DNA from 3 places in the Streptosporangium sp. NPDC002721 genome. Region 3 is predicted to be linked to each of the others. Evidence: predicted binding sites of a transcription regulator. Region 3 holds the regulator's gene; each other region holds the start of a gene.

Region 1 (10,299 bases), on a different contig from region 3:
CCGCCCGGCGATCTTCTCAAAAGTGGATAAATATCATGATCTTCGCTGACTTCCCCTTGGTTCTCCGGGTATGCGCTTTACATCCGCACCGACCCGCACCGATCCGCACTGAGCACCGAGCACCGAGCACCGAGGAAGGCACGACGATCATGCCCCGGGCGTGGGCGGCCCGGCGGCCTCCCGGCGAGCCCGCCACCGGCCGTACCGTCACCGGACACACCCCTCACCAGACGCACCCGCCGCCGACCCCGCCCTACCGCCGGCCCCCATCGATCATCACCAGCCGTGCCCGTCACCAGCCGAAGGAAGAGAAATGGCCTTTCACGTCGACTCCGAGGTCGGCCGGCTCCACCAGGTCCTGCTGCACAGGCCGGAACTCGCCCTCAAACGGCTCACGCCGTCGAACAAGGACGACTTCCTCTTCGACGACGTGCTGTGGGTGCAGCGTGCCGTGGAGGAGCACGAGGAGTGGCAGAAGCTCCTGGTCGACCAGGGCGTCACCGTCTACATGCTCTCCGACCTGCTCCGCGAGACGGTGGAGATCCCCGAGGCGCGCAAGCACATCCTGGACGGCGTCGCCGACGAGCGCTACTTCGGCCCGATGGCCGTCGACGCCGTCCGCAACGCGCTGGACTCGATGGACTCCGTCGTGCTCCAGCGCTATCTCACCGGCGGCATCACCAAGCGCGAGATGGTGGAGATGGGCACCGACCCCAAGAGCCTCGCCTTCCACACGCTCAAGCCGGACGACTTCGTCCTGCCCCCGCTGCCCAACCACCTGTTCACCCGCGACACCTCCTGCTGGATCTACGACGGCGTCTCGATCAACGCGATGCGGAAGAAGGCCCGCCGCCGCGAGACCGTCAACATGGAGGCGATCTACCGCTACCACCCGGCCTTCGCGCCCGGCTACGACCGGCCCGGCGAGGGCGGCTACAACGTCTGGATGCCCGGCATCCCCGCGGCGCCCGCCACCATCGAGGGCGGCGACGTGCTCGTCATCGGCCGGGGCGCGGTGCTGGTCGGGATCAGCGAGCGCACCCAGCCCCAGGCGGTCGAGATGCTCGCGCGCAGCCTGTTCAAGCGAGGGGCGGCGACGAAGATCGTCGCGCTGGACATGCCGAAGGCGCGGGCCTTCATGCACCTGGACACGGTCATGACCAACGTGGACGTCGGCGTCTTCACCAAGTTCGCGGGCCTGGGCATGCTGCCCTCCTACATGGTCGAGCCCGGCGACAACGAGAAGGAACTCAAGATCACCGACCATCCCCCGGAGGACATGCACCGGGCCATCGCGCGGGCGATCGGGCTGGACGACATCAAGGTCCTCAGCGCGAAGCAGGACGTGTACGCCTCCGAGCGGGAGCAGTGGGACGACGGCTGCAACGTGCTGGCCCTGCGTCCCGGCGTGGTGGTGGCCTACGAGCGCAACACCACCACCAACAACCACCTGCGCGAGAACGGGATCGAGGTCATCACGATCCGGGGCAGCGAGCTCGGCCGCGGCCGGGGCGGCCCGCGCTGCATGAGCTGCCCCCTCGAACGCGACGGCATCTGACGTCCCTCACGACGACCGCCCTTCACAACGGCCGCCCCTCGCAACGGCCGCCTCTCACGACGGTCGGCCCTCGCGACGACCGGCCCTCGGGACCCGGACGGCGGCCGGGGCGGCACGGGGGCCCGGACCGGCACGCGGGCACGCCTCCGCCCGTACGGGACCGTCGCACCGAGTGTTCCCCGCCGCCGCGTCGCCGCCGTGCCGTTCAAGATCATACGCCCGTCGCCACGCCCGGGGACGACGTCCCCCGGGATCCCGGAGAAGCGGCGGGAATCTTGCCGAAGTGCCGTAAAAACCGGAGGTTTCGCGATGCGGGGTAGGACAAGTGCGGCGTTTGAGGCGGATCCCACCGGACCGGATTCGGCATCTTTTTTCCAATCAGCTTGACCTTAGGCGCCCACAGCTTTACCGTCACTGTCCGTAACCACACCTCGTGGCGTTATCGGGTGAACCCCGACGCATCGGTCACCGAAGGTGCCTACCCCGGGCGCCAACCCGGTGAACGGGGCATAAGTTGCGAGGTAGCACAATCAAGTTGAGAGCACTACATAACAGAGCCGGGGGGCCACACCATGCCGTCTGAGTACGCCAAGTCGCTGGGTGCACGACTCCGCGCCATTCGCACCCAGCAGGGCCTGTCCCTGCACGGAGTCGAAGAGAAGTCCCGTGGGCGCTGGAAGGCGGTCGTCGTCGGCTCCTACGAGCGTGGCGACCGTGCTGTCACCGTGCAGAAGCTTGCCGAACTGGCTGATTTCTACGGAGTGCCGGTCTCGGAGTTGTTGCCGGGAGGGGCCGCTCCGAGCCCCCTGGGCCCGACACCGAAGCTTGTGATCGACCTTGAGCGTCTCGCCCAGCTCCCCAAGGAGAAGGCGGGCGCGCTCGCCCGTTACGCGGCCACCATCCAGAGCCAGCGTGGCGACTACAACGGCAAGGTGCTGTCCATCCGCCAGGAGGACCTGCGCTCCCTCGCCGTGATCTACGACAAGTCCCCCAGCGAGCTCACCGAGGAGCTCATCAGCTGGGGCGTCCTGGACCCGGAGGCTCGCCGAGCCGTCGAGTCCTTCTGACGACCCCTGACCGGTCGTGGGTGCGCCGGAACCGGCGTGCCCACCCCGCAGAGATTCCCGGCTCTCAGCAGAACGTGCTCTTCGTCCCGCCCCTGGCCACCGCCATTGTGGTAGGAAAAGGCAAACACGCGTTTAGCGAGATGTGGTGGTCATGGCTTCGAGAGATGATCGGCTCGATCACTCTCGATCAAGCCGGAAGAACCGCCTCGGCGCCGTCATGGCGTCCCTGGGGTCGACCAAGACGCGCGCCTTCCTGCGGTTGCTGACCTCGATCGGCACCACCAAGACCCAGGACACCCTGAAACTCCTGCCGTTCGTCGTCATGGCCGTGGTGGCCCTGATCGACTTCGGCTCGGGCCCCACGTCCGGCCTCCTGCCGCTGCTCGCCCTCGGCCCGGCCTTCGCCAGCGTGGCGTGCGGCCTGGCCCGCACCACGGTGGTCGGCGTCGTCGCCCTGGTGCTGTGCTTCGCCCTCGGCGTCTACAACGACATCCTCTGGATGCCCCGCACCGACATCACCCTCCTCGCCATCCTCGGCGTCACCGTGGCCAGCGTGCTGGCCAGCGCCGGGCGGCTGCGCCACGAGCACCAGCTCGCCGACGTGCGCTCGGTGGCCGAGGCCGCCCAGCGGGTGCTGCTGCGCCCGGTGCCCCGCCGCGCGGGACCGGGCATCGGCGTGGCCGTCTCGTACACCTCCGCCACGGCCGAGGCCAGGATCGGCGGCGACCTGTACGAGGTCGTCACCACTCCGCACGGGGTGCGGATCATCGTGGGAGACGTCCAGGGCAAGGGCCTGGAGGCCGTGGAGACGGCCGCGGTGGTGCTCGGGGCCTTCCGGGAGGCGGCCCACGACGAGAGAACGCTCCAGGGCGTCGTGGCGCGCCTGGAGAACGCCCTGACCCGCGAGCTGTCCGGCGAGCAGTTCGTGACCGCCGTGCTGGCCGAGATCAGCGGCGGTTCCACCATCACCGTCATCAACTGCGGCCACCCGGCGCCCATGGTGCTCGACGCCGAGGGCGGGATCTGGTTCGCCGACCCGCCGGACGAGGCGCTCCCGCTGGGCATGAGCGCCCTCAAGGCCAATGAGCCGCAGCCGCACCACATCCCGTTCGAGCCGGGCGACCAGGTCCTCTTCTACACCGACGGGGTCATCGAGGCGCGCGACGGGGAGGGCGAGTTCTACCCGCTGCTGGAGCGGGCGCACCTGCTGGACGGCGACGACCCCCAGGGCTCCCTGGACGCCCTGCGCGCCGACCTGCTCGGCCACGTGGGCAGGCCGCTGGGCGACGACGCCGCCATGCTCCTGCTGCGCCACCGCGCCGCCCGCCAGAACTCCACGGCGGCGTGAGAGCGGCCGGCACGGGAACGGGCGACATGGAGACGACCCGCCCGAGGACGAGCGGCGTACGAACGGGCGCCTTGAAGACGGGTCGCTTGACGAGCGACGTACGAACGGGCACCTTGCGGACGGGCCGCTTGAGGACGGGTGGCCCGGGGGCGGGCGACGCGAAAAACGTCCCCGTACGTCCCGCGCCTGCCCGGGAGGACCGGTGGCACCGGGACGTACGGGGACGGCGCCGGTGAGCCCGAACGGCGCCCCCGAACGGGAAGCCGCTCCGGCTCTAACCGGCTAGAGGGACCTGGCCGGGGAGCATGGGCTGGCTCGGCACGCCGAGCAGCCTCTCCACGGTGGTGACGAAACGCTCCGCCTCGGAGACGAGCTCCTCCGCGTCGCGCGAGGACACCGTGCGGGTCAGGCCCGCCTCGGCGGCGGCCCGCTTGGCCGCGCTCGTCTCGAAGTAGGGTGCCCACTCGGCCAGGCGGGGCTCGGCCTCGGGCAGCAGCTCCCAGGCGCTGCGCAGCCTGCGCCTGCGGCCCTGCATCGGACGGGGACGGGCCGCCAGGACGGCAGCGGCCGCCCTGAGCGCGGCGAGGTGGGCCGCGACGTAACGCGCGGCGGAGGTCCGGGCAGCGGCGGCCTCTTCGAGGCAGTCGCGCGCGTCTGTGAGGTGCGCCCGCACCGTGGGGGACAACCGGGGCCCACCGGAATCGCTGAGCCGAGGGATCATAGTGCTTCAGCCTCCTTGGTCGCAAGCGGCTCCGGCGTTTTCGCCGGTGGTATCACACTCGCAGACCCCACCGACAAATCCACCGGACGGCCGGACGAGGAGCTTCCCCTCTCCCCGCCCGTCCTGACCTGGCCCGATCGTCTCCGCCGACGACGAGGACCTGATCGGCCGCCCTAGGACACGAGCCGCGAGCCCCGTGTCATCACATCGAACATAAATTCGATCACTAACACTGTCAAGTAAAACGGCGAACAAAAGTTCGATCTTCGGGTGTGTAAGCGCGCGAAGGGCCACCGGGAGATCGGTACGTGGGTGCGCGGAGGACCTTGGGGAGATCGGCGCGCAAGAGCACGCGACGCCCTGAGAAATCAGCACGGGAGCGCGCGAAGGGCCATCGGAAGGTCTGCGTGCAGGGACACGCGAGGCTCCGGAGAGATCGACGCGGGAGCGCGAAAGAGCACCGGAAGGCCGGCACGTGCCGAAATGCGAGGCCCCGGAGAAATCAACGCGTGAGTGGACACGAAAGGGCCCCGGGAGATCACCGTCTCCCGGGGCCCGGTTCACGACCGGCGGGGTCACTCCCGCCGGATCGCCTGTTCGACCGCCCTACCGGACGAACCTGCCCCGGACGTGCACCGGAACCCCGGTACCGAGCAGGCCGGGCAGGACCTCCGCCACGTGCATCGGCAGCCGTACGCAACCGTGGGAGGCGGGCGCCAGCGGCACCGAGAGCGCGCCGTGGAAGGCGATGCCCCCGTTGAAGAAGATCGGGTTGTAAAGCTGGCCCAGGTAGGACTTGTGCCAGCCGTCCCTGCGCCAGGTGGTCTTGTAGTCGCCCGTCGGCGTGCGGGCGTCACCGCAGAAGCGCTGCGACCTGCCCTCCCAGGTGGCCGTCTCGCAGTAGGAGACGCCGCTGCCGGAGGACGTGTGGCTGATCAGTTTCACCGCGCCGCCGACGTAGAGGACCATCACCTGCTTGGCGAGGTTGACCTCCACCCGGGTCGGCTTCCCGTTGGGGACGAGCACCTTCGGCGCCAGCGGGGCCTCCAGGGCGTCCCAGGTCCTGCGCGCCACGGTGCTGGTCGGGGTGACGCCGTTGACCTTCTGGAAGGCCCAGACCGCCGCCAGGGTCGCCCCGCCGTAGCGGCCGTCGATCCTGCCCGGGGCGTAGCCGAGCTCGGCCAGCCGGGTCTGGAGCACCTTCACCGTGGCGCCCTTCGCGCCGAGCTTGAGCGTCTTGCCCGGTGCGGCGAACGGGCTCGCCCCCGTCGCCGTGCCGGACGTGCCCGCCGTGACGGCCGAGGAGACCGGGGAGGCCGAGGTCTGGGCCGCGGCGGCGCCCGCGGAAAGGGTGACGCCCGCGGAAGAGAGGAGTACGGCCCCCGCCGTCATCAGTGCGGCCACTCCCCGCCGCTGTCCAACCCCCACTTTCAATCAACTCCTCATATCACTATGGATCGGGTCAAGGGACCATAGCGCACGGCTTCCCCGTGCAGGACGCCGGTTATGAAGCGGCAATCAACGGTCAATCTGTTTAGAGTGGCCGCGTGCCAGAAAAGTTGCATCCGAACATCGAGAAGGTCGCCGCCGTCCTGCGCGAGCACGACGTTCCCGGCGAGATCGTCATCTTCGCGGAGGCCACTCCGACCGCCGCCACCGCGGCCGCGCAGCTCGGCTGCGAGGTCGGCGCCATCGCCAACAGCCTGATATTCGACGCCGACGGCGAGCCGCTCCTGGTGCTGACCAGCGGAGCCCACCGGGTCGACACCGGCCTGATCGCCAGGACGGCCGGCGTGGCGAAGGTGAAGCGCGCCGACCCCGCCTTCGTACGGGCGGCCACCGGCCAGGTCATCGGCGGCGTCGCCCCGATCGGCCACCCCGCGCCGGTCAGGACGCTGGTCGACACCTGGCTGAGCAAGCACGAGGTCGTCTGGGCCGCCGCCGGCCATCCGCACACCGTCTTCCCGACCTCCTTCGAGGAGCTCGTCCGCATCACCGGCGGGGTCCCCGTCGAGGTCGAGTGAAGACTCCCCGCGTCGCCTGAGCCCCGTACTCCCAGAACACCCCGTACTCCCGAAACACCCTGCACTCCTGAAACACCCTGCGCACGAGACGCCGTGACCATGGCGCGGTGCCGGGCGAGGTCCGCACGCCGTCGCGCGAGCCGCGAGGGGCCGGTCAGGCTCCTCGCGGGCGGGTCCGCGAGGAGAGCGGGAGCGGCCGGGAAACCTCCGGGCGAGCGCCGGGCACCGCTCCCGCGCCTCGGGGAGAGCACCGGGCACCGCTCTCGCGCCTCGCGCCGACCCGCGCCACGTCCGCCCTGCTAGGGTGCGACGCGTGATCGGACTGCGACGGATCGGCCCCGACGAGTTCACACTCCGGCTGGACGCGGTCCTCCGCGTCTACACCGAGGCGATGAACCCGCCCGCCGACCAGATCGCCGGGCGCAGGCTCATCATGGGAAACCACGCCACCCATCCCGCCTTCACCTGCCTGTTCGCCGAGCTCGCCGACGGCACGCCGGTGGGCATCGCCTACGGCTTCCACGGGGTTCCCGGCCAGTGGTGGCACGACGTGGTCAGGCGGGCCCTCGTGGAGAGACACGGCGAGGGCAGCGCCCGCGGCTGGCTGGGCAACGCGCTGGAGCTCGCCGAGATCCACGTCCACCCCGACTACCAGGGGAAGGGCATCGGCCGGGCGATGATCACGGGTATGTGCGCGGGCCGCCTGGAGCGCACCGCCGTGCTGTCGACCCGCGACCAGCCCACCGCGGCCCGGCACCTCTATCGGAGCATCGGCTTCGTGGACCTGCTCACGCAGTTCGTCTTCCCGGGCGGGAACGAGCGCTACGCGATCCTCGGGACCCCGTTGCCGCTGGGCGGCTGAGCCACCGGACGGCGACTCCGGGCACCCGCCGGCGGGATGCCCTCCGGGTCCGGGCGCACCGCGTACGCCCGCGACGAGCCCCTGGCGGCCGGGCAGGCCGCCGGGGGGACACCGCGGCGTCAGACGGACAGCGGAGCGGGCTGCGACGTGTGATCGAGGGCCTGGAAGACCTCGCGGGTCGCGCTGGAGCGGTTGAAGGTGATGAAGTGGATGCCGGGCACGCCCTCGTCGAGCAGGGTCTGGCAGAGCTCGGCGGCGTGCTCGATGCCGAGGCTGCGCACGGCGGCCGGGTCGTCGGCGACGGCCGCGAACCTCTCGGCCACCTCCGGCGGGAACGGCGCCCCGGAGAGCTGCTCGGACCTGGCGATGGTGCTCATCTGCGTGACGGGCATGATGCCGGGGATGATCGGCGTGTCACAGCCACTGGCCGCCACCCGGTCGCGCAGCCGCAGGTAGTCCTCCGCGCGGAAGAACATCTGGGTGATCGCGTAGTCGGCGCCCGCGCGGCACTTGCGCACGAAGTACTCGGTGTCGGAGTCGATCGAGGCCGACCTGGGGTGCTTGTACGGGAAGGCGGCCACGCCCACGCAGAAGTCGCCCGACTGGCGGATGAGCCGGACGAGCTCCTCGGCGTACTGGACGCCCTCGGGGTGGCGCACCCACTCGCCCGTCACGTCGCCGGGCGGGTCGCCCCGCACGGCGAGGATGTTGCGCACGCCCGCCCCCGCGAAGCGGCCGATCAGGTGGCGCAGCTCGCGGACGGAGTGGTTGACGGCGGTGAAGTGGGCCACCGGGGTGAGCGTGGTCTCGTGGGCGAGCCGCTCGACGATGTCGACGGTGCGGTCACGGGTGCCGCCGCCGGCGCCGTAGGTGACGGACACGAAGGTGGGGTGCAGCGACTCCAGCTCGCGGACGGCACGCCAGAGCTGGCGCTCTCCCTCGTCGGTCTTCGGCGGGAAGAACTCGAAGGAGAACGAGCGGGCACCGGCGGCGAGGAGCTCGCGGACGGTGGCGACACGATCGGGGAGGACAGATGCGCGACCCAGAGCCATGGGGCAAGGATACTTCCCCGGCCGCCCGAGTGCCCGATCAGATCATCTTCGCCGCCCGCAGAACGACCTTGTGGCAATTACCGCGCAAAACAACCACCCCTCTAGATCGAAATGTCCCCTTGGACCGTTAATCTCATTACCTGACCTCCTCCCGCCGCCGAAGGCGGGGGATTCCAATTTTCATAGATTGGGTTTCCTGCCTCGCCGCCAGTCGCAAGGAACCCGGAGGTGTCGTGCCCCACATCGGCTCCACAGGCGTTCCACCTCTCCACCGGCCACCCCTGCACCGGGCCGGCGGAGAGGATCTTGTCGATCATGCGTACGGTGGTCGATGTGTCATCACCGCCGGTCAGGTTGCTGTGACGTACGGCGACATGCCGCGTTTTCCCCCCAGAGCTGAAGCCCAGGGTCTCCACACTGGAGGTATTCGATGATCACTTCTGCAGCCGCGCTGGACACGATCCGGTCCGAGGTGGACCGCTCCCTTCGGCAGTTCGTCGAACGGCAGCGCCCGCAGGTCAGCGCCCCGGAGCTTGCCCCGCTCGTGTCGGCGGCCGAGGATTTCCTCTCGGGCGGCAAGAGGCTGCGACCCGCCTTCTGCTACTGGGGCTGGCGTGGCGCGGGCGGGGACGACGATCCCGCGCTCTTCGCCGCCGCGGCCTCGCTGGAGCTGCTCCAGGCCAGCGCCCTGGTGCACGACGACGTGATGGACGCCAGCGACCTGCGCCGGGGCATGCCCTCGGCGCACCGCAGGTTCGAGGAGCTGCACAGGCGGGCGGGCTGGCACGGCTCGGCCGAGCAGTTCGGCGAGGGGGCGGCCATCCTGCTGGGCAACCTGATGCTCATCTGGTCCGGTGAGATGTGGCGGAACAGCGGCCTGCCCGCCGACTCGCTGGCGGCGGCGCAGAAGGTCCACGACGACATGCGCACCGAGCTGATGTGCGGGCAGTACTTCGATCTGCTGGAGCAGGCGCACGGCGAGGGCACCTTCGACAGCGCGCTGCGGGTCGCCCTCTTCAAGAGCGGCAAGTACTCCGTGGAACAGCCGCTCCGGCTCGGCCTGGTGCTGGCCGCCCGGGGCAGGGAGCCGTGGATCGACCGGCTCTGCGAGGAGTACGGGCAGTCCGTGGGCATCGCCTTCCAGCTGCGCGACGACATCCTCGGCGTGTTCGGCGACCCGGACGAGACCGGCAAACCGGCCGGTGACGATCTTCGCGAGGGCAAGCGGACCATGCTTATCGCCCGCACGCTGGCCGTGGCCTCGGAGTCCCAGGCCCAGGTGGTGCGCACCACGCTGGGCGACCCCGGCCTGGACGAGGCCGGAGTCGACCGGCTGCGCCGGATCATCGAGGAGACGGGGGCCCTCGTGGCGTGCGAGGACCTGATCAAGGGATATCTGGAGAACGCCCTGGGCTCGCTGGAGGGCGCCCCGATCCTTCCCGAGGCCCGCGCGGCCCTGGCCGACCTCGCGGTGGCCGCCACCTCACGGCGGACCTGATCGCGGCGGACCTGATCACGGCGGACCTGATCACGGCGGACCTGATCACGGCGGACCTGATCACAGTGGACCTGGCCGAGACGGACCCGGGCGCGCGCCTGACCGGGCCCGCGCCAAGCACGCGACCAGCCCGGCCCAGAACGGGCCATGACCGAGCTCACCGACCGGG
Region 2 (10,299 bases), on a different contig from region 3:
TCCGAGACCGACAGGTCGAACCTGAGCGACTCCAGGAACTCGCCCGGGTCTGCGGTCTCCTTCTGCCAGTCGAGGAGCTGGCGCAGCCACGCCATGTCGCTGGCGGGCTTCAGCTTCGCCCCGGGAGGACCCGCGACGGTCATGTCCTCCTTGTACTTCCAGTGCGCCGCCACGCCGTACTCGGCCCTGTGGTGCATGCCGTGGGTGCGGATCTGCAGCTCCACCGGCTTGCCCTCGGGGCCGATGACCGTGGTGTGCAGCGACTGGTACATGTTGAACTTGGGCATCGCGATGTAGTCCTTGAACCGGCCGGGGACCGGGTTCCATCGCGCGTGGATCGTGCCGAGCGCCGCGTAGCAGTCGCGGACCGAGTCGACGAGCACCCGGATGCCGACCAGGTCGTAGATGTCGTCGAAGGCGACGTCGCGGGCGATCATCTTCTGGTAGACGGAGTAGTAGTGCTTGGGACGGCCCTTGACGGCCGCGCGGATCTTGGCGTCGCGCAGGTCGCCGGAGACCTTCTCGATGACCTCCTGCAGGAACAGGTCCCTGCGCGGGGCCCGCTCCGACACCATCCGGGCGATCTCGTCGTACCGCTTGGGGTAGAGCATGGCGAACGCGAGGTCCTCCAGCTCCCACTTGATGGTGTTCATGCCCAGCCGGTGGGCGAGCGGCGCGAAGATCTCCAGCGTCTCGCGCGACTTCTGGTGCCGCTTGTGCTCGGGCAGGTAGCGCATGGTGCGCATGTTGTGCAGCCGGTCGGCGAGCTTGATCACCAGCACCCGGATGTCGCGGGACATCGCCACGACCATCTTGCGCACGGTCTCGGCCTCGGCCGCGGCGCCGAACTTGACCTTGTCGAGCTTGGTGACGCCGTCGACCAGCAGCGCGATGTTGTCGCCGAAGTCCGAGCGCAGCTCGTCGAGGCCGTAGGCGGTGTCCTCGACGGTGTCGTGCAGCAGCGCCGCGCACAGCGTCTCGTCGTCGGTGCCGAGCTCGGCCAGGATCGTGGCCACCGCCAGCGGGTGGGTGATGTACGGGTCGCCGCTCTTACGCTTCTGGTCGCGGTGGTGGTAGGCGGCCACGTCGTAGGAGCGCTCGATGAGCCGGAGGTCCGCCTTCGGATGGGTCGCGCGGACCGTCCGGAACAGCGGCTCCAGGACCGGATTCATGCCGCCACCCCATTGCCCCCCAAAACGTGCGAGCCTTCGCCTTACCGCCGGCTTCTCCTCGGCGGTTCCGGACATGGCGGAACCGGCGTCGCCTGCTGGGACGGCCGTCTCGGGACCGCCACCGCCGACGGTCGTGTCGGGGACGACCACATCACGGGGCACTCAGACTCCCTACGTTCGAGTCCAGATCCCTCAGTGTATCCAGACGGGGTTGTGTGCTTTTGTCCGCGGGGTCGATCAGACGACGACGAGAGTGTGCAGCTCCACGTCGGTCAGACGCTCGCGGCCCTTGAGGAAGGCCAGCTCCATGAGCACGGCGATCGCGACGACGTCGGCGCCCGCCCTGCGGACCAGCTCCACCGCCGCGCGTGCCGTGCCTCCCGTGGCGAGCACGTCGTCGACGATGAGGACGCGCTCCCCGGGGGTGAAGGCGTCCCGGTGAACCTCGATGGTGGCGGAGCCGTACTCCAGATCGTAGGACGCCTCAAGCGTCTCAGAGGGCAGTTTGCCTTTCTTCCGTACCGGGACGAAGCCCGCGCCCGCCCGGATCGCGACCGGGGCGGCCAGGATGAAGCCCCGCGCCTCGATTCCCACGATCTTGTCCACCCGGTGCAGCCCGGCCAGTTCCTCGGTCACCGCGGTGAACGCCACCGGGTCGGCGAGCAGGGGGGTGATGTCCTTGAACAGCACCCCGGGCTGCGGGTAGTCGGGCACGTCGCGGATGCGGTCGAGGATCAGGCTGCTCAGGTCGGTCATGGTCGGCGCTCCTGTGGAGGTCTGGGGACGGCGGAGGGGCTGGGGAGGGGGAAGGGCCGGGGAGGGCTGGGGAGGGCGCAGGGAACCGGGAGGCGCAGGGAACCGGGAGGTACGGAAAACGCCTCCGCTCCCGGGTACGGGGAGCGGAGGCGCGGATGTGCCCGTGCTTACTTCTTCTTCCGTTTGTCACCGGCGGAGGCGGCCGTGGCCGTGGCGGCGCCGTTGGAGGCTCCCGCGGTGACCGGCTGGCGCACCGTCTTGACCCCGGAACTCCCCCCGTGGGCGGCGAGCCTGCGGGCGAGCGCCTGGTAGCGCGGCTCGCGCTCCTTGAGCGTGACCAGCAGCGGCGTCGCGACGCACAGCGAGGAGTAGGTGCCGACGATCATGCCGACGAACAGCGACAGCGACAGGTCCTTCAGCGTTCCCGCGCCGAACAGCGTGGTACCGATGAACAGGATCGCCGCGACCGGCAGGATCGCCACCAGGGTGGTGTTCAGCGACCGGATCAGCGTGTGGTTCAGCGCGTTGTTGGCGGCCTCGGTGTAGGTGAGCTTGGAGGTCGTGCCGAGCTTGGCGGTGACCTCCTTGATCATGTCGAAGACGACGACGGCGTCGTACAGCGAGTATCCGAGGATCGTCAGGAAGCCCAGCAGGGTGGCCGGGGTGACCTCGAAGCCGGACCAGGCGTAGACGCCGGCGGTGATCACCAGGTCGTGCAGCAGCGCCACGACGGCGGCGAGCGCCATCTTCCACTCGAAGGCCATCGTCAGGTACAGGATGATCGCCAGCATGAAGACGATCAGTCCGATGACGGCCTTGTTGGCCACCTGACCGCCCCACGAGGCGCCGATGACCTGCAGGTTGACCTGGTCGGCCGGCAGCTTGAACTCGGTGGCGACCGCCTTCTGGACCGCGGTGACCTGGTCGGCCGGGAGGCTCTCCGTGGTCACCCGCCAGCCGTTCTGGGTCGTCTGCGCGATGACCTGGTGCGCACCGGCGTCGGTGAACGTGGCGCGCACCTGCTCGATGTTGGCGGTCGGCGCCTTGAAGGAGAAGACGGACCCGCCCTTGAACTCCACGCCCAGGTTGAGGCCGTTGAAGACCAGACCGGCGATGGAGATCACCAGCAGAACTGCGGAAAGGGAGTACCAGAGCTTCTTGCGGCCGACGAAGTCGACGTCGACCTCGCCCCGGTACAGCCGGCGCGCGATGCCGGACATCAGGCCTCCTGCGGAACGGTCTTGGACGCGACGGGGGCCTCGCTCATGCGCTCGGCGTCGAGCCCGGAGAGCTTGTGCCCCTTGGCGAAGAACTTCAGCCTGGCCAGCATCGCGACGAACGGCTTGGTGAACATGAAGACCACCGCGATGTCGATGAGCGTGGTCAGGCCCATGGCGAAGGCGAACCCGGCCACACCGCCGACCGCCAGGAAGTAGAGGACCACGGCGGCGATGAACATGACGGCGTCGGCGATGAGGATCGTCCGCCGGGCGCGGACCCAGGCGACCTCGATGGCCGTGCGCAGCGAGCGCCGGCCCTCCTTCATCTCGTCGCGGATCCGTTCGAAGTAGACGATGAACGAGTCCGCGGTGATACCGATCGAGACGATCAGTCCGATGATGTGCGGCAGCGAGAGGCGGAAGCCCGCGAACGCGCCGAGCAGCACGACGGACTGGTAGGTGACGATCGTGGCCACCACGAGGCTCAGCACCGACACGACGCCCAGGCCGCGGTAGTAGAGCATCGAGTAGATGACGACCAGCAGCAGGCCGATCGCACCCGCGATGAGGCCGCCGCGCAGCTGGTCGGCGCCCAGCGTGGAGGAGACCTCCTCGATGGAGCTCTTCTCGAACTTCAGCGGCAGCGCGCCGTACTTGAGCTGGTTGGCCAGCTCGTCGGCCGTCACCTGGGTGAAGCTGCCGGAGATCTGCGCCCGGCCGCCGGTGATGGGCTCCTGGATGACGGGCGCGGAGATGACCACGCCGTCGAGGACCATGGCGACCTGGTTGCGGGGGGCCTGCGAGTTGAAGGCGGTGGTGGTGACCTTCGACCACTGGTCGGGGCCCTGGCCCTTGAAGGCGAGCTGGACGAGCCACTCACCGGTGGTCTGGTCGACGCCGGAGGACGCGCTGTCGATCGAGGTGCCGGTCACGGCCGCCTTGTCCAGCACGAACTTGGTGCTGCCGTCCTGGCTGCAGCCGACGTACTGCTTGTCGGGCGCGTCCTGGGCACCCACGCCGGCGTCCTTGGCGCAGTCGAGCGTCTCGAACCGCTTGAGCGCCGCGGGGTCGATCCCGGCGGTGTCGACGCCCGCCATGGGGTCCTCGGGCGCCGCGGGCGGGGCCGTCGGCGGGGCGCTGGCGTCGGGGGCCGCGCTGCTGCCCGGCTTGGCGGACTTGTCGCCGCTCGGCTCGGCGGAGGGCGCGGTGGTGGCGCCGGGGCTCGGGTTGGTGAGCGCCGACGACAGGGCGCGCCCGGCCGGGGTGGCACCCGTGTCGGGCGCGGCGGTCGCGTCCGGCCTCGGGGTCTCCGACCCGGCGGGCTTGGACTCCTTGTTCCCCTTGCGCCCGGAGGCGCTGGGCGTGGGAGTCGGCGTCGGCGCCTGGGTGGAGAGCTGCCCCGGGGGCGGAGGCGACCCGGCCCCGATCGCCAGCACTTGGCGGAACCTCAGCTCCGCGGTGGTGCCGACCAGCTTGACGACTTCCTCCTGGCCGGCTCCGGGAACGGAGATGACGATGTTGTCGCCGGATTTGGCGACCTCGGCGTCGGAGATGCCGCTGCCGTTCACCCGCTCACGGATGATGTTCACGGCGAGGTCGAGGCTCTCCTGCGAGGGAGCGCTCCCGTTCGGCGTGACGGGCTGCAGCGTCACGGTCGTGCCGCCGGCGAGGTCGAGGCCATACTCCGGCGTGTACGCCTTGTTGAGGAGCATCGCCCCGCCCATGGCGAGAATGATCGCCAGAAGCACCAGGAGCATGCGCCCCGGTCTGCTCTGGCCGCTGGTCGGTCGGGCCACTGGTCGTCAGTTCTTTCGGTTATAGGGGGTTGGAGGTGAGGCCACTCACGGCTTCTTGCTCGTCGTGTCGTGGTCTGCACCCTGCTGTTCCGCCGTCACCACGACATCGTGGTCGACAGCCTTGACATTCTCCTCCTCCGCGTCGTCAACCGGAACCAGGACACGGCCGATGGCCGCCTTGACCCAGCGGGTCTCCACGCCGGGGGCGATCTCCAGGATCACGTCGTCGGCGTCGATGGCCACCACGGTCGCGAAGAGACCCGTCGTGGTCATGACGCCGGTGCCCGGCGTGAGACTGTTCTGCATCTTGACCTGCTCCTGCTGCCGCTTGCGCTGCGGCCGGATGAGCAGGAAGTAGAACACCACGACCATGAGAGCGATCATGATCAGGCTCGAATAGTTGCCGCCCACAGGGCCGCTCCCTCTCTTGAGATTGACCGGCGGAAGCCGGACGTCACATACGGCCACGCCGCTCAGCACGTCAGCCTACACAGCCATCCAAGGCTGGGAGTTTAGGCGAGCTGTTAAGAGCGCGGCAACGAAGTCACGTTCAGGCGCGCAGGGAAGTTCCCATTTCGATACAGTTGTCATCGATCTGTGATCAATCCTGTACGACTTCCCTACCGACTCCCAACGTTAGACGCGCCCGGGATCATCCTCAAGATCGATGAGGAACGAGGCGCCGAAGGCGTCCGGCGGGGGCACCAGCCCCAGATGGGTCCAGGCCGCCGCGGTCGCCACCCGGCCGCGGGGGGTGCGGGCCAGCAGCCCCTGCCGCACCAGGAACGGCTCGGCGACCACCTCGACCGTCTCCGGCTCCTCCCCCACCGCGACCGCCAGCGTCGACAGGCCCACCGGACCGCCGCCGAACTTGCGCAGCAGCGCCCCGAGCACCGCCCGGTCGAGCCGGTCGAGCCCTTCGGCGTCGACCTCGTAGAGGTTGAGCGCCGCGGAGGCGACGTCCCTGGTGACGACGCCCTCGGCGCGTACCTCGGCGAAGTCGCGGACCCGGCGCAGCAGCCGGTTGGCGATGCGGGGGGTGCCGCGGGAGCGGCCGGCGATCTCGCGGGCGGCGTCGCCGGGGAGCGTGACGCCCAGCAGGCGCGAGGAGCGGTGCAGCACCTTCTCCAGCTCGTCGACCCCGTAGAACTCCATGTGCGCGACGAAACCGAAGCGGTCGCGCAGCGGCGCGGGGAGCATGCCGGCCCGGGTGGTGGCCCCGACCAGGGTGAACGGGGCGATCTCCAGGGGGATGGCGGTCGCCCCCGGCCCCTTGCCCACCACGATGTCGACGCGGAAGTCCTCCATCGCGAGGTAGAGCATCTCCTCGGCGGGCCTGGCCATCCGGTGGATCTCGTCGATGAACAGGACCTCGCCCTCGGAGAGGGTCGACAGGATCGCCGCGAGGTCGCCGGCCCGCTCCAGCGCGGGCCCGGAGGTGATCCGGAGGGGCACCGAGAGCTCGGTCGCGATGATCATCGCGAGGGTGGTCTTGCCCAGCCCGGGGCCGCCGCTCATCAGCACGTGGTCCGGCGGCCGGTCGCGCCGCAGCGCGCTCTGCAGCACCAGCGACAGCTGCTCGCGCACCCGCGCCTGGCCGATGAACTCCTCCAGCCGCTTGGGCCGCAGGGCCGCCTCGATGTATCTCTCGTCGCCCTCGGCGTCCGGCGACACCAGATCACGGTCGGAACTCACGCCGCCCCTCCCCTGCTCGCCGCGTCGCGGAACCGCCCGAGCCCTTCGGGCACCGCGCGACGGCTCCTTCCGGCATCTCCCGGCGTACGTCCCCCTGCGGCGCGTTCGTCCCTCATCGCACGCTCGGCGCGCGCAGCGCGGCCTTGAGCAGGGCCCCTCATCGCACGCTCAGCGCGCGCAGCGCGGCCTTGAGCAGGGCCCCCACCTGCGGGGTGCGGCCCTCGGCCAGCTCGGCGTCGGCCTGCGGCTCGACGGCGGCGACCGCCTCGTCGGCGTCTCGCCCCGAGTAGCCCAGGCCGACGAGCCCGGAGTGGACCTGGGTGCGCCAGGCGGGCGCGACGGCGCGGCCGTCGAGCGCGGCGCTGACGGCCTCCTCGGGCGTGCCGAGCTTGTTCTTGAGGTCGACGATGATCCGCTGGGCGCCCTTCGGGCCCACCCCGGGGACCCTGGTCAGCGCCTTGACGTCGGCGGAGGCCACCGCCACCCGGAGCGCGTTGGGGGTGTGCACGGCCAGCATCGCCAGGGCGACCTTGGGGCCGACCCCGCTGGCCGTCTGCAGCATCTCGAAGATGCCGCGCTCGTCGTCGGTGGAGAAGCCGAACAGGGTCAGCGACTCCTCGCGGACCACCAGCGAGGTGGCCAGCCTGGCCTCCTCGCCCGTCCTGAGCGTCGCCAGCGTGCCCGGCGTGCAGTGCACGAGGACTCCCACCCCGCCGACCTCGACGACCGCCCCGCCGGGCGTGAGCGCGGTCACCTGTCCTCGCACCGAGGCGATCACCTGGCGCCTCCTCTCGGGTGTCCGGCCCTGCCGCGGTCGCGGAAGTAGGCGGCGGGGGTCGTGGTGGCGCCCGCCGCCTTCGCGGCGGCCTCGGCCAGCCTGCTCTGGGCCCCGCCCCGCCACACGTGGCAGATCGCGAGGGCGAGCGCGTCGGCCGCGTCGGCGGGCTTGGGCATGGCGTCCAGCCGCAGCAGGCGGGTCACCATCGTGCCGACCTGCTGCTTGTCGGCCGTGCCGCTGCCGGTGATCGCGGCCTTGACCTCGGAGGGCGTGTGCAGCGCGACCGGCAGGCCCCTGCGGGACGCGCACAGGATCGCCACGGCGGAGGCCTGCGCGGTGCCCATCACGGTCCTGAGGTTGTGCTGGGCGAAGACCCGCTCCACGGCCACCGCGTCGGGCCGGACCTCGTCGAGCCACTGCTCGATGCCGGCCTCGATCGCCACCAGCCGGGCGCCGATCTCGTCGTCGGCGGGGGTGCGGACGACCCCGACCTTGACCAGGCTCAGCGGCGCGCCGGGCCGCCCCTCGACGGCGCCGAGCCCGCACCGGGTAAGCCCGGGATCGACCCCCATCACCCGCAACTCGGGCAACCGCACCGACACGCCTCCGCTCGCCGAACACCTGTTCGGTGGCAGACTCTACCGCTTGGGAGCGGCCCGCGCACGGCTCTCCCCCCGGCCCGTCGAAGGGCCCGTTCGACGGGCTCGCCGACGGGCACTTCGACAGGCCGGGGCGGGTTCCCGGGTCACAGGTGCTGGGCGGCGGGTTCGGTGTCCTCGTCGCTCTTCCTGTCCCGCAGCCGGTCCAGGCGGTTCATCACCGGCGAGGCCGAGATGCCGTGGATCGCCAGCGAGGCCAGCACGGTGAAGGCGACCACGGCCCACAGCTCCTCGGCCGGTACGCCGAAGTCGGCCTGGCCGAGGGCGTAGGCGAGATAGAACAGCGAGCCGATGCCGCGGATGCCGAAGAACGCCGTCGCGACGCGCTCGCGCGGCCCCGCCCTGCCGCCCAGCTCGGCGAGCCACCCGGTCAGCGGCCGGATGACCAGCAGCAGCAACAGGCCGACCGCGGCGCCCTGCCAGGTGAGCGCGGACAGGCCGCCCACCGCGACGAAGCCGCCGAGCAGCACGATCAGCCAGGCGGTGAACAACCGCTCGATCTGCTCGATGAAGCCGTGCAGCACCCCGTTGTAGCCGTGGCTGCGCTCGGCGGCCCTGATGGTGCAGGCGGTCACGAACACCGCGATGAAGCCGTACCCGTGCACCAGCTCGGTGAGGCCGTAGGCCAGGAACGTCGCGGCCAGCGCCACGAAGCCGTCGCGGTGCTCGGCCAGCCGCAGGTCGGACTTCTGGGCGCGGAAGAACAGCCGCCCCAGGCCCTTGCCGATCAGCAGGCCGCACACCACGCCCGCGGCGCACCGGTAGAGCAGGTCCACCAGCGTCCACTCGGCGATCCAGCCGACGCCCCCGCTGACGGCGAGCGCGATCGCGGCGTACACCAGGGGGAAGGCCAGGCCGTCGTTGAGACCGGCCTCGGAGGTGAGGGTGAAGCGGACCTCGTCGTCGGCCTTCTCCGAGTCGACGGGCTCGCCGACCTGCACGTCGGAGGCGAGCACCGGGTCGGTGGGCGCGAGCACCGCGCCCAGCAGCAGCGCCGCCGCCAGGGGCCAGCCCAGCAGGCCGTACGCGGCGGCGGCCACGGCGAGGACGGTCAGCGGGAGCGTCCAGCCCAGCAGGCGCCAGGTCGAGGACCAGTCGCGCCGCCCGAAGGGCCGGTTGATGGCCAGCCCCGCGCCCATGAGCGAGATCAGCACGCAGATCTCGGTGGCGTGCTCGATCAGCGCCCGGTGGGCCACCGGATCGGGGTCCGGCAGCTCCAGGGGCAGCGCGTAGAGGAGGAGGCCGCCCAGCAGGCAGGCCAGCGGGAGCGAGAAGGGACGCCGGTTGAGAAGCCGGGGCAGCGTGGCCGCGAGCAGCGCGGCGACGCCCGCCACGGCAAAGATCAGGTCAGGATTGCCCATTGTCCGCGTGATATGCCCGTGACCACACGGACAAACCTCGCGGACAATACGAGATCACACCGTAACCACCTGGGTCAGGCGTCGAGCTTCTCCATGACCTCGTCGGAGACGTCGAAGTTGGCCCAGACGTTCTGCACGTCGTCGCTGTCCTCCAGGGCGTCGATCAGCCTGAAGACCTTGCGCGCGCCGTCCTCGTCGAGCGGGACGTTCATCGTCGGCATGAAGCTGGACTCGGCCGAGTCGTAGTCGATCCCGGCCTCCTGCAGGGCCTTGCGGACCGGGACGAGGTCGGTGGCCTCGGAGACGACCTCGAACTGGTCGCCCAGGTCGTTGACCTCCTCGGCGCCCGCGTCGAGGACCGCGGTCAGCACGTCGTCCTCGCCCAGCTCACCCTTGGGGACGAGCACGACGCCCTTGCGGTTGAACATGTAGGACACCGAGCCGGGGTCGGCGAGCGAGCCGCCGTTGCGGGTCAGCGCGACGCGGACCTCGGAGGCCGCGCGGTTGCGGTTGTCGGTGAGGCACTCGATCAGCACCGCGACGCCGCCGGGGGCGTACCCCTCGTACATGATCGTCTGCCAGTCGGCGCCGCCGGCCTCCAGGCCGCCGCCGCGCTTGCGGGCGCGCTCGATGTTGTCGATCGGGACCGAGCTCTTGCGCGCCTTGGTGATGGCGTCGTACAGCGTCGGGTTGCCGTCCGGATCGGGGCCGCCCGTCCGGGCCGCGACCTCGATGTTCTTGATGAGCTTGGCGAACAGCTTGCCGCGCTTGGAGTCGAGCGCGGCCTTCTTGTGCTTCGTCGTCGCCCATTTGGAGTGGCCGGACATCGCCTAGAGCTCCCTCACCATCTCAGCGAAATATG
Region 3 (10,299 bases):
GCGCGGGGGATCGTCTGGTTGACGATCTGCATGGAGCCGCCGCCCACGAGCTTCTTGAACTTGACCAGGGCGAGGTCGGGCTCGATGCCGGTGGTGTCGCAGTCCATCATCAGGCCGATGGTGCCGGTCGGCGCGAGGAGCGAGGCCTGGGCGTTGCGGTAGCCGTTCCGGTCGCCGAGCCGCAGGCACTCGGTCCACTGCCGGGAGGCCTCGCGGTGGATGGCCCCGTCGATCTCGTCGAACGTGCGCAGGGCGTCGTTCGCGTCGTTGTGCTTGCGCATGACCCGCTTGTGCGCGTCGGCGTTGCGGGCGTAGCCGTCGTACGGGCCCACGACCGCGGCCAGCTCGGCGCTGCGGCGGTAGGAGACGCCGGTCATCAGCGAGGTGATGGCCCCGGCGACCGCCCGGCCGCCGTCGGAGTCGTAGGCGTGGCCGGTGGCCATGAGCAGCGCGCCGAGGTTGGCGTAGCCGATGCCCAGCTGGCGGTAGGCGCGGGTGGTCTCGTCGATCTTCTGGGTCGGGAAGTCGGCGAAGGTGATGGAGACGTCCATCGCGGTGATGACCAGCTCAGTGATCTTCACGAAGTTCGCGATGTCGAAGGTGTCGTCGTCCCTCAGGAACTTCAGCAGGTTGATGCTCGCCAGGTTGCACGAGGAGTTGTCGAGGTGCAGGTACTCCGAGCAGGGGTTGCTGGCGGTGATGCGGCCCGTCTCCGGGCTGGTGTGCCAGTCGTTGATCGTGTCGTCGTACTGGACACCGGGGTCGGCGCACTCCCAGGCGGCCTTGCCCATCTTGCGGAACAGCTCCCTGGCGTCGATCTTCTCGATGACCTCGCCGGTGAGGCGGGCGCGCAGGCCGAACTCCTCGCCGTTCTCCACCGCGCGCATGAACTCGTCGGAGACGCGCACGGAGTTGTTGGCGTTCTGGTACTGGACGGAGACGATGTCCTTGCCGCCCAGGTCCATGTCGAACCCGGCGTCGCGCAGGGCGCGGACCTTGTCCTCCTCGCGCGCCTTGGTCTCGACGAACTCCTCGATGTCGGGGTGGTCGACGTCGAGGACGACCATCTTGGCGGCGCGGCGGGTGGCGCCCCCGGACTTGATGGTCCCGGCGGAGGCGTCGGCGCCGCGCATGAAGGAGACCGGGCCGCTGGCGGTGCCGCCGCTGGAGAGCAGCTCCTTGGAGGAACGGATCCGGGAGAGGTTGACGCCGGAGCCCGACCCTCCCTTGAAGATCACGCCCTCTTCCTTGTACCAGTCGAGGATCGACTCCATCTGGTCGTCGACGGCCAGGATGAAGCAGGCACTGACCTGCTGCGGCGAGGCGGTGCCGACGTTGAACCAGACGGGCGAGTTGAAGCTGAAGACCTGGTTGACCAGGGCGTGCTTGAGCTCGTGGTCGAAGATCTCGGCGTCCTCGTCGGTGGCGAAGTAGCCGTGCTCGACCGCCGTACGCGTGTAGACGCCCACCACCCGGTCGACCAGCTGCTTGAGGCTCCACTCGCGCTGCGGGGTGCCGACCGCGCCGCGGAAGTACTTGGTGGTCACGATGTTGGCGGCGTTGACCGACCACGACCGGGGGAACTCGACGCCGCGCTGCTCGAAGTTGATCGAGCCGTCGCGCCAGTTGGTCATGACGACGTCACGGCGCTCCCAGGTCAGCTCGTCATAGGGATGCACACCTGGCGTGGTGAAGATGCGCTTCATCTTCAGGCCCTTGCGCGGCCTCTTGCTCCCACGTGCCACCGCGCCGACAGTCTCCGTCATGACTTCCCCCTCCTGGGGCTCCGCAGAGCCCACGAATCGGACCACACCAACGCGCCGCCTCAACCCCCGGCGCCCGGGGTCTGCATCAGTCCTGCTCGGTGGAGCGCTCCGCCCGGAGCCGCTCGATCTCCGCCTCGAAGTCGGCCAGGGTCTCGAACCCCCGATAGACGGAGGCGAACCGCAGGTACGCCACCTCGTCCAGCTCGCGGAGCGGGCCCAGGATGGCCAGCCCGACCTCGTGGGCCGCGATCTCGGCGCACCCGGTGGCCCGGATGCTCTCCTCGACCCGCTGGCCCAGCTGCGCCAGGGAGTCCTCGCCGACGGCACGCCCCTGGCAGGCCCGCCGGACTCCGGCGATCACCTTTTCCCTGAAGAACGGCTCCGTCACGCCGCTGCGCTTGCTCACCATGAGCAGGACGGTCTCCTGCGTGGTGAACCTGCGCCCGCATTCCGAGCACGTGCGCCTGCGGCGGATGGCCCCACCGTCCTCGGTGGCCCGGCTGTCGATGACGCGCGTGTCCAGGTGGCGACAGAACGGACAGTGCACGCGTGTCGCCTCCTTGAACTAACGGAACGGCCGACCTGTCTCACCTACCCACGGCGCGCACGCCCAGGCGTCCGCGCACACATCTTCGAATAGTCGAGATGCGGTAATGGAACCACAAGCTGTGGTGATGAGTTGCGATGCAGCCACTAGATGTTGTGGTCCAACCGTAGAAGTGCGCGACCATGAACGCAAGTTGAAACGACCTTGCGGGACGAAGTCGCTGATCAGCCCTCACATCGCGGCGTGTCGCCGCCGGGCGGGACCCCTCTCGTCCCGGACGCCCCTTCCCTCACACACGCCCCGGGCGATCCGTCAGACGGGACGCCCCGCCACACCTCTCCCCCACCCTTTCGGGCCCTTCCCCTACGTACGCCACCGCCTCGGCCCCGTCACGGGGAATCAGGACCCCGGCCCTTCGGTCCCCCCGGAGACAAGGACCCTAGACCCCCCGGCCCCGCTACGCGGGACAGGACTCCCGGCCCTACCGCGAAGGACAGGACTCCGCCCCTTCGGCCCCCTCGAAGACAAAGACCTTAGACCTCCCGGCCCCGCCTCGGGGACGAGGCCCTCGGGCCCCGGCCTCCCTCAGCGGACGAGGCCCTCGGGGAGGTAGAGCCGGGTCCCCGGCCGGACCTCGGGGCCGGACAGCCCGTTGAGGTCCATGACGCGACGGACCGTCGGGCCGGCGTCGGCCTCCTCCGTCAACGCGTCCGCGATCTCCCACAGCGTGTCGCCCGCGTGCACCGTGATCCGGGGCAGGCCCTCGAGATCGGGCCGCCCGCCCGCGGAGGCCATGTCGATGCGCCCGCCGATCCAGAGCACCCCCAGGGTGAACAGCGCGAGCGCCGCCACCACCACAATCCTTCCACGCCTGGTGAGCCGGAGCGGCCGCCGGACGGCCGCCGGACGGGTGGCGCCGGAACGGTGAGCCCGCACCACGGGCACCACCACCGCCCCCCGCGCCTTCCCCTGCCCGGACGCGCGTCCGGCTCCACGCACGGTTGCGCGCCCGGGTTCCCGGTTGCCCCCTCGTCGCGGCTCGCGGCCCGGCTCTCGACCAGGCCCCCGGCCTGACTCCCGGCCGGCTCGCCGCCCCCGCTCACGCCCGGACGCCCGCCCCGCCTCACGCTTGGAGCCCTGCCCCGCCTCATGCCCCGGGCCCTGTCTCGGCTCGCGCTTGGAGCCCTGCCCCGCCTCCCGCCCCGGCCCTTGTCTCGGCTCGCGCCCCAGGCCTTGTCTCGGCTCGCGCCCCGGCCCCTGCTTCGGCTCACGCCCGGGCGCCCGCTCGGCCCCCCGGCCGGCCCCTCGCCCGGACGCCCGCCCGGAGCCCTGCCCGGCCCCCTGTCCCGGCTCCACCGTGGAGCCCCGCGCGACCTCCGGCCCCGCTCCCACCTCAGCCCCTCGTGCGACCTTCCGCCCCAGCCTCGCCTCGGACTCTCGCGCCGCTTTCCGTCCCAGCCCCGCCTCAGACCCTCGTGCGGGCTCCGGCGTGGGGCCCGGCTCCGGATCCGGCTCCGGGCGCGGGGGCGGCACGAGCCTCAGGCGTGGCGCCTCCGATGATCTCTGCGCCGTCCGGGATCTCGGCGCGGTCCTGGATCGCGGTGTCGTCGTGGTCGGTTTCATGGTGACCCCCATCCCCTCGACCTGGCCGAACACATGTCGAAGAAAGATCGGCGAATCGAACACGATGTCGATCGAACTCCCGTACGATGTTGTACACCACAGCGTCGCCGATTTCGAGGACATTCGAACAATTGTTTGAATATGATCTTCGGCCAAGGTATGGTCGCTGTGTGCGACGTGTCAGATACAGACCGGGAGGCGAGGAGTTCGTATGAGCCAGCACAACGAGAACGGTTCGGCCGCCAGCGACCTGGCGGTTCGAAGGCGTGACTCCCTTGGCCTCACCCCCAGGCAGCGGAAGATCCTTGAGGTCATCCGCGATTCCGTGCAGCAGCGCGGCTATCCGCCGTCCATGCGGGAGATCGGCGAGGCGGTGCAGCTCACCAGCACCTCCAGCGTGTCGCACCAGCTGACGGCGTTGCAGCGCAAGGGCTACCTGCGGCGTGACCCGCACCGCCCCCGCGCCCTGGAGGTCCGCCTTCCCGGCGAGCCCGTGCTGTGGGTGGATCCCGACTCCGGTGAGGACGAGACCCCGGTCAGCCGCCCGACCGCCGCCTACGTCCCCCTGGTCGGCCGGATCGCCGCCGGTGGTCCCATCCTCGCCGAGGAGAGCATCGAGGACGTCTTCGCCCTGCCCAAGCAGCTTGTCGGCGAGGGCACCCTCTTCCTCCTCCAGGTGACCGGTGACTCGATGATCGAGGCCGCCATCGCCAACGGCGACTGGGTGGTCGTACGCCAGCAGCCGGTCGCCGACAACGGCGACGTGGTCGCGGCGATGATCGACGGCGAGGCCACGGTCAAGACCTTCAAGCGCAGGGACGGCCATGTCTGGCTCGTCCCGCACAATCCCAACTACGACCCGATCCCGGGTGACGAGGCCACCGTGCTCGGCAAGGTCGTCGCGGTCCTCCGCAAACTCTGAGCCACGGCCGCACGCTCTGAGCCACGGCCGCACGCTTGGGCCACGGGCCTCCGCAAGTTCCGGGCCACGGGTCCTGCGCAGGCTCTGACGCGGGCGTGCCCAGGGCAGGCCACGGACCGCTCCCCGCACCCGCCGAGCGAGCGGTGAGCGGCCACCTTCGGGACACGCCGCGTCCTGACACGAGTTCCACGCCCGCGCCTCCAGCCTCCACGCGACACGCCGGAGGACGCGCGACACGCCGGATGGGTGGTGTCCCGACATCGGGACACCACCCATCCGGCGTTCTCAGGGCCTCACCCGCCCGCCTACGGGACGATGTTGACCAGCTTGGGCGCGCGGACGATCACCTTGCGCGGCGCGCCGGACAGGAAGGGCCGGACCTTCTCCGACTCCAGGGCCAGCGCCTCCAGGTCCGTCTCGGAGATCTCCGGGGAGACCTCCAGCCGGTCGCGCACCTTGCCCGCGACCTGGACGACGCAGATGACCGACTCCTGGACCAGCAGCGCCGGGTCGGCCACCGGCCAGCCCGCGGTGGCGACCGAGGCGGAGTGCCCCAGCCGCTCCCAGCCCTCCTCCGCCACGTACGGCGCGACCAGGGACAGCATGACCGCCAGGGCCTCGGCGGCCTCCCTCACCGCCGGGTCGGCGGCGCCGGGGCCGGAGTCGATGGCCTTGCGGGTCGCGCTCGTCAGCTCCATCATGCGGGCCACCGCGACGTTGAAGCGGTGGGAGTCGACCAGCTTGGTGACCTCGTCGATGGTGTGGTGGACGACCTTGCGCAGGTTCAGGTCTCCGGCGGTGACGTCCGCGCCGGGAGCCGAGGCCGCTCCGGCCTCGGCCATCACGCGGAACGCGCGGGCCAGGAACTTCTGCGACGCCGCCGGTGAGACGTCGGCCCAGTCGATGTCGTCCTCGGGCGGCCCGGCGAAGACGACGGTCAGCCTGACCGCGTCGACACCGTAGGCGTCGATCTGCTGCCCCAGGTCGACGCCGTTGCCCAGCGACTTGGACATCGCCTTGCCCTGGTTGATGACCTGCCCCTGGTTCAGCAGGCGGGTGAAGGGCTCGACAAAGTCGATCATCCCCATGTCGTGCAGGACCTTGGTGAAGAACCTGGCGTACAGCAGGTGCAGCACGGCGTGCTCGACGCCGCCGATGTACTGGTCGATCGGGCCCCACCGGCGGACGCGCTCGACGTCGAACGGACCGTCCTCGTACGCCGGGTCGACGTAACGCAGGAAGTACCACGACGAGTCGACGAAGGTGTCCATCGTGTCGGTGTCGCGCTTGGCCGGGCCGCCGCACTTGGGACAGGAGACGTTCACCCAGTCCTCGGCCGAGGCCAGCGGGGAGACGCCCTTGGGCGCCAGGGCCTCGCCGCGCATGTCGGGCAGGGTGACGGGCAGCTGGTCGTCGGGGACGGGCACCTCGCCGCAGTCGGCGCAGTGGATGATCGGGATCGGGCAGCCCCAGAAGCGCTGGCGCGACAGCAGCCAGTCGCGCAGCCGGAAGTTGACCGTGAACCGTCCGGTGCCCCGCTCGCTCAGCACCTCGATGATCTTCCGGATCGCCTCGGTCTTGCCCAGGCCGTCCAGCGGGCCGGAGTTGACCATCGCGCCGTCACCGCTGGTGGCGATGCCGGTCTCGCCCGGGTCGGCCAGGCCGGTGTGCACGACCACCCGTACCGGCAGGTCGAAGGCGCGGGCGAAGTCCAGGTCGCGCTGGTCGTGCGCGGGCACGGCCATGATGGCGCCGTGGCCGTAGTCGGACAGCACGTAGTCGGCCGCCCAGACCGGCATGCGCTCGCCGTTGACCGGGTTGACGGCGTACCGGCCCAGGAAGACGCCGGTCTTCTCCTTCTCGGTGGACAGCCGGTCGATGTCGGACAGCTTGGACACCTCGACCCGGTAGGCCTCGAACGCCTCGCGCCGGTCGTCGGTGACGATCTCCTCGGCCAGCGGCGCGTCCGGGGCGACCACGAAGAAGGTGGCGCCGTACAGGGTGTCGGGACGGGTGGTGTAGACGGTGACCGGCTCGTCGCGGCCCTCGATCACGAAGTTGACGTCGGCGCCCTCGGACCGGCCGATCCAGTTGCGCTGCATGGTCAGCACGCGCTCGGACCAGCCGCCCTCCAGCAGGGCCATGTCGTCCAGCAGCCGGTCGGCGTAGTCAGTGATCTTGAAATACCACTGGGTCAGCTCGCGGCGGACGACCTCGGCGCCGCAGCGCTCGCACTTGCCGTCCTTGACCTGCTCGTTGGCCAGCACGGTCTGGTCGTTGGGGCACCAGTTGACCAGGCCGCCCTTGCGGTAGGCCAGGCCGCGCTCGAAGAAGCGGTTGAACAGCCACTGGGTCCACTTGTAATACGAGGTGTCGCTGGTGTGCAGGCGGCGGGACCAGTCGAAGGAGATCCCGTAGCGCCTGTAGGAGTTGGCCTGGGTCTCGATGTTGGCGTAGGTCCACTCCGCCGGGTGCGCGTTGTGCTTGATCGCGGCGTTCTCGGCGGGCAGGCCGAAGGAGTCCCAGCCGACGGGGTGCAGCACGTTGTAGCCGCGCTGGACCCAGTAGCGGGAGATGACGTCGCCCAGGGCGAACACCTCGGCGTGCCCCATGTGCAGGTCGCCCGAGGGGTAGGAGAACATGTCGAGCATGTAGCGCCGCTCACGCGGGTCGGCGGGGTCGTCGGAGGCCCGGAAGGGGTCCAGTTCCTCCCACCTGCGCTGCCACTTGACCTGCAGGGCCTGCGGGTCATAGTGCTGCTCGTCGCTCTGCATGTCGGCTCGCTCGCTCACGTCGGTTTCCTCGGGGTGTGTCTGCGTGGATGGTCTGACCCGTCCGGCCCAATACAAAAACCCCCCGCTCACGCGGAGGGCAGCCGCATCGGCAGGGCGCTCAGGGACGGGGACGCCGATGCGGCCCGATAAGCAGGGTCGCGGCACGCATAGACCAAGACTATCGCAGCCCGCAAGCCGTATTCGTGGCCAGGGAAAACGGGGCCGATCACGACAACCGGGGGACAGGATCCGGCCGGCTCGGCAGAATGGGGGTTTCCGCACCGGCCGGGAGAACGAGACTCGATGGCTATACGCCTGTTGTGACCTCGTATGTCTCTCGCGTTTACTCTTTTAACCGTGGCACATTCAGCAGAGCCGGGGCAGGGCCCGGATCCGATGGAGGTCGGCCTGCCCATGCAGGATCCACCGACCGACCCCACCGGACTCCAGTTCAGGGGGGCGTTCTCCGGTTTCCCTGCGAGCCCCCCCGTCTCACGTGAGACCATGCCCAATACGCCTAATTCGGGCACCCGCGCGGGAGGTAAGGAAAGCATGGCCTCGGAGCAGTCCAGCCAGTCCCACCTGCCTTCGGCATGGCCGGAGGCTGCCGAGCCGTCGCCCTCGCGGCCGAACGACCCCCTCGGCTCCGGTGCCCGGCCGTCCCGCCCCCAGGACGAGCCGCAGGGCGGCAACGGCTCCTCGTGGCAGACCTCACCCGGCGGCGGCCCCTCCTCCGGAGGCAGGCCCCAGAGCCCCCAGCCCCACGACGACGGCCGTACGCCGAACCCGCAGGCCGACGGCTGGGCCCAGGCGACCGGCCCGCAGAACAACGGCTGGGCACAGGCGTCCAACCCCCGCAGCGACAGCTGGTCGGAGGCCTTCAGCCCGCGCAACAACGGCTGGGCGCAGGCGTCGAACTTCCAGGGTGACAGCTGGTCCCAGGCGTCCGGCCCCCAAGGATCCGTGCAGGGGTCCGGTTCACAGGGTGACGGCTGGGCGCAGGCATCGGGTTCCCAGGGGTCCGGCTCCCAGGGTGATGGCTGGTCCCAGGCATCCAGCCCGCAGGGGCCCGGTTCGCAGGCCGACGGCTGGGCGCAGGCGTCCGGCCCCCAGGACGCCGACAACCGGCACCAGACCTCCCCCGGCAACGGCTGGCCTCAGCCCACCCCCTCGCAGGACGGCTGGGCGCAGGCCTCCATGCCGTCCAACGACGGCGGCCGTACGCAGAGCCCGCAGGCCGACGGCTGGGCCCAGGCGTCCGACCCGCGCAACGACGGCTGGGCGCAGGCGTCGACCCCCCAGGGCGACGGCTGGGCGCAGGCATCGGGTTCCCAGGGGTCCGGCTCCCAGGGTGATGGCTGGTCCCAGGTATCGGGTTCCCAGGGGTCCGGTTCGCAGGCCGACGGCTGGGCGCAGGCGTCCGGCCCCCAGGACGCCGACAACCGGCACCAGACCTCCCCCGGCAACGGCTGGCCCCAGCCCACCCCCTCGCAAACCCAGTCCCAGTCCCAGTCCCAGGACGGCTGGGCGCAGGCCTCCGCGCCGTCCAACGACGGCGGCGCCCCGTCCTCCCCGAACAACGGCTGGCCGCAGTCCGCCCCGTCACAGGACGGCGACACCCGGCACGCCCCCACCCCTCAGGCCGACTCGTCCAACGGCTGGGCGCGGGCCACCGCGTCGCCCGACGCCGGCTGGCCCAGCACCACGCCCCACGACGACGGCCGCGCGCAGAGCCCGCAGGCCGACGGCTGGGCCCAGGCGACCGGCCCGCGGAACAACGGCTGGGCACAGGCCTCCGATCCGCAGGGGTCCGGCCCGCAGACCTCCGCACCGCAGCCCTCCACACCGCAGGGGGACGCGCACCGGCAGGGTTCCGGCACGACGGCGGGCGAGACGCGGCAGCCCACCGGACCGGGGCACGACACCCCCGCCTGGCCCCCGGCACAGCCGGCGGAGAACAACGCGTGGCCGCCCTCACCCGCGCAGGCGGGGAACGCCCAGTGGCCGCCCACACCCCCGGCGGGCGGGCACGCGTGGCCTCCGGCCTCCTCCCCGGGGAACGGAGGTCCCGCTGACGCGCAGACCTCGGCGTTCACCCCCTCGTGGGCGGGCGCCGACGCTCCGGCGGCTCCCTTCGGGGGCGCTCAGCCGGGCCTCGCGCAGGGAGGTGCCCAGGGCGCCCCTTCCGGTGCCGTCCCCGGCGGCCCCCCTTTCGGAGGCGCCTCACCTGACGGCGGCACGGACGACGGAAACGGCCGGCGCAGCTACGGCGTGCCGGACAACCCCGCGATGTGGGCCCTGGCGGCGAACGCGGCGGCCACCGGCGCGCCCTCACCTCAGGCGACCCCCCTCCACCCCGGAGCGGCCGGCTCCCCGCCTCCGCCCCAGCCCGGCCAGCCGGGTCAGCCGGGTCAGCCCGGACACTCGGGCCACCCCGGTCAGCCCGGCCACCCCGGTCAGCCCGGACATCACCTGAGCCGCGACCCGTCCGACCCGAACAGGCCGTTCGTCACCGCGGGCCAGATCAGCGGCCCGAAGACACCCCCGCCCGAGCGCCAGCAGGAGCTGTGGAACACGGTCTTCGGTGACAACTACCAGGCCATCGAGGACGAGGACGAGGAGCAGGGACGACCGGTCTGGATCTTCGCGCTGGCCGGGTCCGTGGCC

The links. Region 3 encodes LexA, which represses DNA repair genes until DNA is damaged. Its sites were predicted from a motif close to TCGAACANNTGTTCGA; they were not measured.
Region 1: a site for LexA is predicted at 4,942-4,957, ahead of ACFYWM_RS00350 (SAV_6107 family HEPN domain-containing protein). Genes of this name have one in related genera too.
Region 2: a site for LexA is predicted at 8,031-8,046, ahead of ruvC (crossover junction endodeoxyribonuclease RuvC). Genes of this name have one in related genera too.

Annotation. Positions count from the first base shown of each region.
Region 1 is NZ_JBIAQI010000001.1:70,968-81,266, reverse strand. Features, by position in the region: gene ACFYWM_RS00365 (arginine deiminase) at 314-1,558, shown strand; gene ACFYWM_RS00360 (transcriptional regulator) at 2,131-2,625, shown strand; gene ACFYWM_RS00355 (PP2C family protein-serine/threonine phosphatase) at 2,843-3,973, shown strand; gene ACFYWM_RS00350 (SAV_6107 family HEPN domain-containing protein) at 4,248-4,694, opposite strand; gene ACFYWM_RS00345 (L,D-transpeptidase family protein) at 5,301-6,122, opposite strand; gene ACFYWM_RS00340 (YbaK/EbsC family protein) at 6,242-6,718, shown strand; gene ACFYWM_RS00335 (GNAT family N-acetyltransferase) at 7,032-7,580, shown strand; gene metF (methylenetetrahydrofolate reductase [NAD(P)H]) at 7,700-8,632, opposite strand; gene ACFYWM_RS00325 (polyprenyl synthetase family protein) at 9,063-10,130, shown strand.
Region 2 is NZ_JBIAQI010000032.1:62,954-73,252, reverse strand. Features, by position in the region: gene ACFYWM_RS36895 (RelA/SpoT family protein) at 1-1,172, opposite strand, end outside; gene ACFYWM_RS36890 (adenine phosphoribosyltransferase) at 1,410-1,928, opposite strand; gene secF (protein translocase subunit SecF) at 2,096-3,148, opposite strand; gene secD (protein translocase subunit SecD) at 3,148-4,905, opposite strand; gene yajC (preprotein translocase subunit YajC) at 4,990-5,355, opposite strand; gene ruvB (Holliday junction branch migration DNA helicase RuvB) at 5,581-6,639, opposite strand; gene ruvA (Holliday junction branch migration protein RuvA) at 6,797-7,417, opposite strand; gene ruvC (crossover junction endodeoxyribonuclease RuvC) at 7,414-7,998, opposite strand; gene ACFYWM_RS36855 (cation:proton antiporter) at 8,163-9,437, opposite strand; gene ACFYWM_RS36850 (YebC/PmpR family DNA-binding transcriptional regulator) at 9,512-10,264, opposite strand; gene pdxT (pyridoxal 5'-phosphate synthase glutaminase subunit PdxT) at 10,268-10,299, opposite strand, start outside.
Region 3 is NZ_JBIAQI010000015.1:113,251-123,549, forward strand. Features, by position in the region: gene ACFYWM_RS22640 (vitamin B12-dependent ribonucleotide reductase) at 1-1,766, opposite strand, end outside; gene nrdR (transcriptional regulator NrdR) at 1,852-2,313, opposite strand; gene ACFYWM_RS22650 (LysM peptidoglycan-binding domain-containing protein) at 2,899-3,165, opposite strand; gene lexA (transcriptional repressor LexA) at 4,148-4,858, shown strand; gene leuS (leucine--tRNA ligase) at 5,164-7,632, opposite strand; gene ACFYWM_RS22665 (hypothetical protein) at 8,185-10,299, shown strand, end outside.